2 regions of the Blautia sp. NSJ-175 genome follow, and region 1 is predicted to be linked to the other one. Evidence: riboswitches for the same ligand, from Rfam matches in the RefSeq annotation. Region 1 holds a riboswitch; the other holds the start of a gene.
The links. Region 1 has a riboswitch for FMN ahead of MUB35_RS02245 (ECF transporter S component). Riboswitches for the same ligand answer to the same signal wherever they lie in the genome.

Region 1 (5,660 bases):
GCTGTCATCTGCCGGTTGGACACAGGCAGCATCAGCAGGAGCGTACCTGTGGTAATCACTGCCAGATAACCGAATACAATAAGTTTCGTTGTGGTCCAGTGATGTTTTTTTATTCCTGACATAAGAGTCTTCCACCCTTTTTATTCTCTTTCTGTGTTATCCTGTAACTACATATTCTAAATTCTTTTATATTAAAACGGCATAAAGCTATGTTAAGGACGCATTAAGATAGCATAAAGATTTTACTCTTTATGCTATCTTGTCCTGTTCTATGATTCTTTATTCTCTATGTGCTCTTCGTCCCCATTGTTGCGGCAGATCCACTCCAAAAGATCCTCCATGGCTTCCTTTGCTGACTGGAGCGGTCTGTCAAACATACCTGATTTATAGAAATTGATCACAACTGCCCCTATGGGCACTGCAAGTATCATGCCAATGACACTGCTGACCCGGTATCCTGTATACATAAAGATCAGTGTAAGGAGCGGGTCCATGCCAATGGAATCCCCCACCATCTTGGGCTCTATGACCCTCCGCACCAACTGCGTCACCAGGTAAAGGATGATCAGACCAACCGCAAACTTTGTATCACCGGACAACAGCTTGAATACAGCCCATGGTATAAGGGCTGTCCCTGTTCCGAAGAACGGAAGCATATCCAGAAAAGAAATGAGGAATGCCACCAGCACGGCAAAGCTCACCTCCAGAAACAGCAGCCCTACACAGAGTATTGCCCAGATAACAGCCATGATCTTAAACTGTGCTTTGAAATAACCGCCGAAGACCTTTTTAAAGCTGTCTGCCAGAAGTCTCCATTTTTCCTGGATGATCTGCGGTGTGTTGTTCCGCCCAAACTCCAGGATTCCATCCCGGTCCGCGATGAAAAAATAGGCGGACAATATGGTAAATATAATAGATATCAGCACACTCGGAAGATGCTTGGCCATATCACCTGCGTAGCCAACGGTCCACTCGCTGATATTTCCCACCAGTTTTCCGATCCGTTCTCCCAGATCGTCCTGCACATTATTGATGGAAGTCTGTACATTTTCCGGAAGCTGTTTCATGAATTTATTGAGATTGTGCTCCACCTCCCGAAAATCCTCCCGGAATCCACTGTAAATATCCGGTGCCTGATTGATCAGGTCACTGGCCTCCTCCACCGCTTTTGTTCCTATAAAATACCCTGCTCCGATTATGGCGGCTAAAACTGCTATAATGATCAGCATGGATGTGTGCTTTCTGGCTATTTTCATCCTCTTTTCCACCATGCGCACCAGAGGGCTGGCGATCATGGCGATGATCCATCCGATGACAAAAGGCATAAAAAACCTGAGGAATTTAAGTCCCAAAACAATGACCAGTATAACGCCTAAAACTGTAAACAATGCCGCCAGAATACCTTTTACATACTTCTTCCACTTCATATATAAATATCTCCCATGCCTGCCTGTTTTGACTGCTGTCTGCGCAATCTGACAGTAGCCGGGGCAGATTTTGCCTGCACCGGCTACCTTAAGTATACTCTCATCCGCCCGGGATACAATGCCTATCCCGTTAATTTTTTATGAAAAATTTGCGAACGGTTCTGATCTATAATTGATTCTGTGTCTTAGATTTCCTTCAGAAAAGCAAACGGCTCATCATCATGCAGAAAATGCATCAGCATATAAGCCGTCATGATCGCCGCTTTCTCTTCCCTCAGGATTCTTCTGACCTCTTCCCTGTCAGCCAGCACAATCTCCAGCTCCTCGGAATCCTCCAGTCCATCCCCGGACACCTGGCCGGAAGCATAACCGTATACACTGGCGCAGGATTCATCGGTCATGCCAATGGTAGTAAAATACGGTTTCTCATATGCCGGGTCCACATCAAGAGGAGTAAGCGTCAGGCCGGTTTCCTCTTTCATCTCTCTGATCGCGGCTTCTCTGTAGTCCTCACCGGGCTCTACCAGGCCTGCCGGGAACTCATAGATATAGCTGTCAATAGCATAACGGTACTGACGTACCAGCACGACCCTGTCTTTCTTCTCCCCATAGAGGCTGTAGATAATAACTCCATCCGGGGTGTTTTTCCTTGTTTTGATCTTCAGTTCATTCTCAGTCTTTGCCCGTGACGCCACATAGTAATGTCCCTTTCTTCCTGTCTTACTCTCCACATCCAGGTGGTAGAGATTTACATGGGGATTCTCTGTGAGCGGCGTCACCTTTTTTATATCCGGCATCTTTATTCTCCTCGCAGTAATACTCTGATTCTCTTATAAATAAGCAGTGTTACGGCAGAGATGATACATCCCTTCACCAGGTTAAACGGCGCCACTGCCAGCACCACAAAGGTAAACAGGTTATTGATTCCTGCATTGATAGATGAACCCATCTGAATAAAGGCGCTCACCGGCATCCCGAAAGCTGCCCCGTATGCGGGGAGCAGGATAAATGCATTCACAACACAACCCACAACAGCCATACAAATGGTTCCGATCACCATTCCGATCACTGCAAATTTTTTGTTCCTGCGGTATTTATAGAAAAATGCTGCCGGAACGATAAAAGAGCATCCCATCAGGAAATTGGCGATTTCACCCACGCCCGCTGTGGCGGAGCCGTGGATGACTGCATACAGCAGTACCTTCAGAAGCTCGATCATAATACCTGCCACCGGTCCCATAGCAAACGCGCCAACCAGCACGGGTACTTCTGAGAAATCCATCTGATAGAAAGGCGGTGCGATCACCGGGATGGGAAACTCAATCATCATCAATACCGTAGCCACGGCTCCAAGCATGGCTACCTGTGCCAATGTCCTGATTTTTGAACGATTCTGTGCACCTGCAGGTCTTTTGTTTACAATTGCTTCATTACTCATTTTTATTCTCTCCTTTTTATGATGGTTTCATAAAAGGAAATTCTTCTTTTTCCGCTGCCGCTTCCGCGGCTGAAACGAAAAAACGCCCTGAAAATCAGGGCATTGATGAAATCTGCATTATGAAATACATTTTCTTCTCTCATCCAGACTTTAACTGTCGGTACCGGAATCACACCGGTTCAGCCATTTACATGGGTCGCGGACTATACCGCCGGTAGGGAGTTGCACCCTGCCCCGAAGAATTTTCTTTTATCTGAGAATTATTATAAACCTTTAAAGGCTTGATTTCAATGGGTTTTTGAAGATTTTTAAAGTAATAAAAAAAGCCTGTAATCCACACCCAACCGGGCTGAACTACAGGCTTATCCAGATTTCTCCTCATTTGACTATGTTTTCAAGCGTTTTCGCAGATGTTATATCAACCTTTCCACTATTTAAAAATCTTCTTCCCAATGTATAAGAAAATGCACGCCCCCAAAACAGATACCATAATATTGGCAAGAAAACCGTACGCATAAAATCCCACTAGCGACATGATTCCTCCGCCGACAAAGGAGCCTGCGATTCCAATTGCGATGGTTTTTATGAAGCCTCCCTTTTTTACGCCCATGATTCTTCCGGCTATCCAGCCTGATATGATTCCTATAATTAATGATGTAAGCATTTTTATCTCCTTTATGATGCCTGATTCCGCAAATTTTTCACTATTTTTTGATTTTGGCTTTCTGTCTATTATACCCCATTCCATCTACTTTGTACATCTGACTTCCTAAAACATAGGCCAAAGCTTGTCTGCATCTGCTGTTCACTCCGGGCCCGGAAGCACGCTTTGCAATATACAGATATGGAACATTCTGCTCCTTATCACGCTGGCAGCTCCCAATCCTCTGTACACAAGATAAATTAAAAAATCCTTCTGCCGGAAACATTTCTGTTATCCGGCAAAAGGATTTGCATATATCAGAAGATTTCTCTTCCCTGTTCGTCGGGAATCATGGATTTTCTGTAGAAGAAGCTGTTGATCACATCGCACCATTCCCGGCTGTTTTCAGCCTGGCGCGTGAACCGTTCCTTAACTCTTAAGAAAATGTGCTGCGGGATTCTGCCCTCCAAAAGTTCCCAGTCTTTCTGCATCTGCAGGACCTGTTCGTGTCCCTCAAAATGACTGTCATAAATGTGCTGTATCAATGTCTTTCCGGAATGCAGCCGGTATGTGTAGGGAACACGGTGGAAAAACAAAAGCAGATTTTCCGGGCAGGTTCCCTTTTCTCTGAACAGGGCAGCATTTTTCTCAAAATACTGTTCGCTGTATCCGGTACCCCCTGCGCTTCTGTCAACGCCCACTGCCAGGTGGTCGGCTCTGTGGTAGGTACCCCATTTGGAATATTCGTATCCCTCGGGATTGGGACCGTAATGATGTGCGGGGTTCACCATAAAACCGATTCCAAGAGGCGCAGTGTATTTTTCATAGACCTCTCTGGAACGAAGAAGGATATCTGAAATACTCCTGTTCACGTCGCTGTCTCTGCTGATCTGCAGGGAAATCCACTCGCTGGCGATCTCCTCTGCGGATAGCTGCGGAGCAAAGGCCAGACGTCCGAATCCGTACAGATTGGCGCCTGCCAGGTCATGGCCTGTCCAGTTGGCATCCCTTCCTGTGTTGGCTACTGCTGCCATACCGCATCTTTGCTGTCCGAATGTCCTGCCGGAAATGATATCCGCCACTGTGTCCTCCGGTTTTCCACATCCCGTGGAGAAATCCAGCACTTCTTTCCACATGGGAACCAGATAACACACATCGATCTGCTGTCCTGTGTACTCCTGGGCGATCTGAACTTCCAGCATCTGGTTTGTATGCTGCAGACCCCCGAAAAGAGGATGGACAGGTTCTCTCACCTGGAAATCAATGGGTCCGTTTTTAATCTGGAGAATGACATTATCATCGAATTTTCCGTCCAGAGGCATGAAGTTGTCGTATCCGGCACATGCCCGGTCTGTCCTGCGGTCACGCCAGTCCTGCTGGCAGTTGTACACAAAACATCTCCATATGATGGTCCCTCCGTACGGTTTAACCGCGCGGGCCAGCATATTGGCACCGTCTGCATGGTTCCTCCCGTAGGCAAAGGGTCCGGGACGTCCTTCGGAATCTGCTTTTACAAGAAAGCCTCCCATATTGGGAAGCCGTCCGAAAATTTCGCCGCATTTTTTCTCCCACCAGTCTTTTACTTCTTCCTTCAATGGGTCTGCGCAGGAAAGCCCGCCCAGAGTCATGGGTGCTGCAAAATCAATGCAGAGATACATGGAAATTCCGTACTGTGCAAAAATATGGGAAATCTGCTCCAGTTCTTTATAATGCCTCTCTGAGATAAGCCATTCTGCACCGTTACGCACATTCACATTATTAATAGAAATCCCGTTGATTCCAACAGAGCAGAGCAGTCTGGCATAATCTCTGATCCGCTCAGTCACACAGACTTTCCCGTTTTCATAAAAAAAGGATCTTCCTGCGTATCCCCGCTCAATGCTTCCATCTATGTTGTCCCACTGATTCAGCATCCTGACAGGATTCGACGGTATCTCCCGAATAGAAATGCCGGTGATCTCTTTTCCGGAGGATACCATAAGAAGAAGGCGGAATGTTCCGTATAAAAGCCCGTTTTCTTTTGCCGCGCGTATATAGATCCTGTCTTCTTCCTCTGTGATCTGATACCCTTCTTTTCCCAGATTCAGGGCCGGATTCAACTCTAATATAAGCCCCGCTTCCTCTCTGTTTTCTCCTCTTCTCACTGTGATAG
Region 2 (5,660 bases), on a different contig from region 1:
TTTTCTGCATATCTTTATCCGGAATCATACCTTTTAGATAAGCTAGTTTTACTGTCAGCCCATATCTCTGATAAGGAGGATTCGTAATCACGCTCCTGTGGTATTCCATGGCGCCTATGACCAGAATATCATAAGGCGCCACATGATATTTTTTCCCTGAAATATGATAATCCGCTTCTCCTGTCTCCACCAAAAGGATTTCACATGTATTATGTATATGGGACATTCTGAGCCTGTCATAGCCGCAGGTTCTTGAGACATTATAACAGTCCTCACAGATAGCCCGGAAATGTTCATGCTCCTCATAATCATTTACCCGAATCTGCATCTTTTCACCTCTATTTTGCTTTCGTTTTTCACTTTACCGATAATACATTATACCCTTTATTCTAAATCTTGAATACACCTGACTAAAAAATGGTGATTTTATACCAAATAATATCAACAATCTCCTGCAGAAAAATGTTATGCTTTCAGCAATAAATAACAAAGCGCATCTGCCGGATTTTAGAAACTGCCATAGAGTCCTTTTTTTCATCCGGCAGAGTAAGCAAAAATATGGAGGTAATTATGAAAGACATCACAATCCGAAATATCAGAACCTTTATCACCGCACCGCAAAAGGTCAATCTCGTAGTCGTGAAGGTGGAAACTTCAGAGCCTGAATTATACGGTATCGGCTGCGCCACTTTTACCTGGCGATGCAAAGCAGTTGTCACTGCCGTGGAGGAATATTTGAAACCCATGCTGGTGGGAAAGTCTGTCCACAATATTGAAGATATCTGGCAGTCCATGATGGGCAGCTCCTACTGGCGCGGCGGCCCGGTGCTCAACAATGCGCTGTCCGGCGTGGATGAAGCACTCTGGGACATAAAGGGCAAGCTGGCGGGCATGCCCCTCTACAGCCTGTTCGGAGGCAAATGCCGGGAGGGAATCGCGGTATACCGCCACGCGGACGGAACCACCATGGATCAGGTTGAGGATAAAATAAACGAATACATGGAACAGGGCTACCGCTACATCCGCTGCCACCTGGGCCTGTACGGCGGAAACGCAGGGGGCAGTATGCAGACCATGATCCGTCCAGAAAACGCACCTGCAGGCGCTTACTATCATCCGAAAACCTATATGCAGAGTGTGGTAAAGATGTTTGAGCAGATCCGAAGGGATTTCGGATGGGACCTGGAAATCATGCATGATGTGCACGAACGGCTTTCCCCGGCAGATACCCTGAACTTTGCCAAAGAATTGGAGCCTTATAAACTGTTCTTCCTTGAAGATGCCCTTCCGCCGGAACAGGCCGGTTACTTTAAAATAATCAGGGAACAGACCTCTGTACCACTGGCAATGGGAGAACTTTTCACCAGCCCCGCTGAGTGGAAAACTATCGTACAGAATCAGTGGATTGATTTTATACGCGTTCATGTAAGCGATATCGGAGGGCTTACCCCTGCCAGAAAGCTGGCGCATTTCTGCGAAGCCTTTGGTGTACGCACCGCCTTTCACGGCCCCAATGACCTGTCGCCTGTGGGAATGGCTGCGCAGATGCATCTGGATCTGTCCTGTACCAACTTTGGCATTCAGGAGTTCAGCGGATTCTGCGAAGCGGAAAAGGCGATTTTTCCGGGATGCCCGGAAGTCAGAAACGGATATGCCTATATCAGTGACCGCCCGGGAATCGGAATTGATTTTGATGAAAAGGAAGCCGCAAAATACCCATATACGGATATGGATTTCGGCTGGCTTTTCTCACGCCTGCCGGACGGCACTGCTGTCCGCCCATAGTCTGCTGTAAGTTTTTCCGGTTACGCCTCCAGGTCTATTTTAGATAAAACTACTTATGGGTATCACAAAGCGCAGCACTTTGTGATACCCATAGAACTATTTCTGTAACGATTCCTTTAGCTGAATCGTTGCCTACTTCTTATCGTACGGTTTTACCTCCACAGACTTTTTATCAAAATCAATAAAAAGCTGGTACGCGTATCCATCCTCACTGGTATCCCAGATTTCCACATATCCCGGCGACACTTCTATGAGGATTTCTGTATCCTCATGACTGTATTTGTTATAGCTCTCCCACAGATATTTTTTGTATCCCTCCTCAAATCTTCTTCCCGGTTCCTCCACCACCAGGCCTTTATTTCGCGCAGTCCCCTCTACCTGAACACCGCTCCAGCACATGGCTACCCTGGGGTTTTCCAGAAGCTGTTTTGTCTTTCTGAAATTTTTGTCCGTTTTAAAATAAATCTTGTCATCGTAAAAAAGGCAGCTTACATTCCTTACCATGACATAGTCGTTAAGACTTGAGGCCAGTGCCATGATCTTGCTGTTCCCAAGCATTTCAAACATGCGCCCTACGGCCTCCTCATAACTGATGGACTTGTCCAGTGTAAATTTCATTTTTTTATCCCCCTTTATTTTTCTACAACACTTTTGATCACTCTGCTTAACCTTTTATATAACAGAAATGTCAGGACTGACGTCACTCCGTACTTTATCAAATTGAACGGCAGGATTCCTAAGACTGCCATGGAAAAAGCATTTTTCATGGCCGGGTTTACTGCACTGCACATGGAAATGATCTCATCCATGGTCATGCCAAACAACCGCACATAAAACGGAATGATCAGATACAGGTTCGTAAAGATCGCCACAACTCCAACCAGCACTGTGCTGACGCCCATACCAGCCAATGCGGTCTTCTTCGTCTTATGTCTGTGATAGATCAGCAGCGCAGGCATAACATAGCAGCAGCTTAAAATAAAATTCTGTAACTCACCGGTTCCCAGAGAAAAGCTGCCCTGCATGACAAGCTGCAGCAGTATTTTGACCACAATGATCATAAGTGCTGCCCCGGGGCCGAACATAAATCCCCCCAGCATCTCCATCAGCCCCGACAGATCAAAGGACATAAATGGCGGCATAAAAGGAAGCGGAAACCTGAGAAGCATAAGAACAGCGCTCACTGCCCCCATAAGGCCGATGAAAGCAATCTTTTTCACCCGCATTTTAGCGCCGGTCCCGGCCCTCATACCCTTGTCAAAAGCTGCATTGGTTGTTTCGTTTGTCTGGTTCATAGTTTGTATCCTCCTTCAAAAAAATGAGCCCGGAACAAAAAATATGCTCCGGGCGTAGTTTCACAGAAAATGTCTTTTCTCATCCGGACTATACCGTCGGTGCTGGAATTCCCCTCTTCTATTAAGGAGTCACCAGCTCAGCCGCCAAAAGCGGGTCATGGACTATACCATCGGTAGGGACTTACACCCTGCCACAAAGACTTCAATATTCATTTTTTGAAATCAGAAATGCAGTAAACATCATCTGTTGTATCTGATTATATACCATAGTCTTCCATATGTAAACAAAAACAGGAAATAAAATGTTTATATCTCTTCCAGACAGATTTTTCTTAACTCCTCCTCCTTTTTCCGATAAAGCAGAGCTTCACTATATTGAAAATACGCATCACTTCCATTGCTGTTTATAAATTCCATGGCTCTTTCGCTTTTGGATAGTCCGGTTACAAAGAGCACCATCTCCTGCTCCTCACCAAAAGCATCCGCCAGAAACTGAAATGCATGTTCCAGATTTTCTCCCGCCTGTTTTACGATTTTCTGCCTCTTTTTCACTTCCTGCCCGAAAAGCTCCCGTACACAGGCCATACCCTCTTCTTTATCCGCAATATGTCTCTCCTTCAGATATACAGTAAAGGACTCCAGCCGTCCCACTGCCCACGCCTGTACTGCTGCCTCTTTTCCGGTAATCTTCTCCTCCAGTATCCGCTGTTCCAGTTCTTTTCTTCTGTTCTCCGCAAAAGTCTGAAGCACCTGCATATCTGCACTGTCATGCAAAATCTTCTTAAAATCATCCAGCGCCTCGTAGAGAGCACAGACATTCCCGTCTGCCCTGATATATGTAGCAAAGGACTGATCCAAATAGGCAAGCAGAAGGCCGGCCACTGTAAATCTCTCCTCAAAGGCAGCCTGGCGGGCCATATCCCTCCGCTTATCATAGTCCTCCTTTGACAAAGTACCTGCCGCTATTTCCGGAATGGCATAATCAGTCCCGTATTTTTGGTACAACCGGTAATACACGGCAAAGTCCCTGGCGATTTCCTCTTTCTGCAGATACTGGATCACCAGTTTCTCCGTGACAGGTATCTGAAATCTCTCATAGCTTTTCAATATTTCAGATAGATCCTCCCATCCTCTTGCAGTCACAAAAAATTTACCGTCCACCGTATTTTCCACAAGATAAAAATTTTCTTTCCTGATATTCAGATATGAAAGCACAGCCCCGTGTATCTGCTGTGACCAGGCATATTCCATCCAGACATCACAGTCCACTTCAATATCAATCTTCCTGACCCGGTCAAGCGTGACAATGTCAAATTCTCGGACCGATTTATTGTATTCCGGAGGATTTCCCGCTGCCGCGATCAGCCAGCCTTCCGGCACTTTATGACTTCCAAATGTCTTGTTCTGCAGGAACTGCAGCATGGTGGGTGCCAGGGTTTCGGATACGCAGTTGATTTCATCAATAAACAGAATCCCCTCTTTTTTTCCCGTGCGCTCCATGCACTCATAGACAGAAGCTATGATCTCACTGAGGGTATACTCTGTTACACTCACAGACCGGCCCTGGTATATTCTGTTTTTGATACTCGGCAGCCCCACAGCACTCTGCCTCGTATGATGTGTAATGGTATAAGAGACCAGACCCACACCGCACTCCTCTGCCACCTGCTCCATGACAGCGGTCTTGCCGATGCCCGGCGGCCCCATGAGCAGTATGGGCCTCTGCCTGACCATAGGAAATACATAATTGCCCTGTTCGTCCTTCTCATGATAGGCCTTCAGTGTACTGCTGATCTCCGTCTTTGCCTCTTTGATGTTCATTTCTTCCTCCTTGTAGGGTATAAATTCATATCCGGGAATCCCCGGCTCTCTTCTTTTCATGAGAAACCACCAGCCTCATGGCCCATGGCGGCACTCTGCCCATACCGGCACCTTCCTCCAAAAAGACGAATGCTGTCTCATACGCGGGCCTGCACTTCGGATAAATCCCATCGCCGTCTGTAAAATAAACCAGTGCTTTTAACTGCCTGATCACTCTCTTCTCCTTCTGCTCTGCCACATACTGAAATACAGGCCGAAAATCCGTCCCGCCCCGTCCCTGAATTTTTATCTCCCTGCTGTATGCTTTCCACTCCTCCTCCGAATGGATGACCACCGCTTCCTGTATCCTGCAGTCACACTGAACAAGGTGCACTTTCATCTTTTTGAAGAAATTCTCCCGCTCACTGAGTATACTGTAGGTCTCTGCCAGAAACTGCTGCACCGTCTCCCTGGAACATGACCCAGATGTATCCACTGCGATCACCAGCTCCTCCAGACGATTTACCTCTTTGTATTCCAAGGGTTCTATAAGCGGCATATCTCCGTAATGCTCCATCCCGAAATGATACATAATATAATCAAAACTCTCGGTATCAAGCTCCACTTCTTCCCTGGGGACAGCAAATTTTTTCAGGAATTTCCTGTAATCATAACGGCTTTTCCCGACGGTCACTGTCTCCTCCTCACCGTCACCTTCCCGGGTTCCTGTTTTTTGTTTCTTCTGATGCCTGTTTTGTCCTGTGTAGGCCAGAATCTTCT

Region 2: linked by a shared signal. The riboswitch ahead of MUB35_RS11595 (ECF transporter S component) and the one ahead of MUB35_RS02245 (ECF transporter S component) in region 1 are both predicted to bind FMN.

Annotation. Positions count from the first base shown of each region.
Region 1 covers NZ_JALIFQ010000001.1:489,878-495,537, reverse strand. The annotation lists gene MUB35_RS02260 (TrkH family potassium uptake protein) at 1-122, opposite strand, end outside; gene ytvI (sporulation integral membrane protein YtvI) at 270-1,427, opposite strand; gene MUB35_RS02250 (NUDIX hydrolase) at 1,613-2,224, opposite strand; gene MUB35_RS02245 (ECF transporter S component) at 2,227-2,865, opposite strand; FMN riboswitch at 2,993-3,111, opposite strand; gene MUB35_RS02240 (GlsB/YeaQ/YmgE family stress response membrane protein) at 3,296-3,529, opposite strand; gene MUB35_RS02235 (alpha-glucuronidase family glycosyl hydrolase) at 3,826-5,660, opposite strand, start outside.
Region 2 covers NZ_JALIFQ010000006.1:164,583-170,242, reverse strand. The annotation lists gene MUB35_RS11610 (AraC family transcriptional regulator) at 1-328, opposite strand, end outside; gene MUB35_RS11605 (enolase C-terminal domain-like protein) at 571-1,785, shown strand; gene MUB35_RS11600 (pyridoxamine 5'-phosphate oxidase family protein) at 1,918-2,403, opposite strand; gene MUB35_RS11595 (ECF transporter S component) at 2,418-3,080, opposite strand; FMN riboswitch at 3,148-3,285, opposite strand; gene MUB35_RS11590 (ATP-binding protein) at 3,387-4,901, opposite strand; gene MUB35_RS11585 (vWA domain-containing protein) at 4,927-5,660, opposite strand, start outside.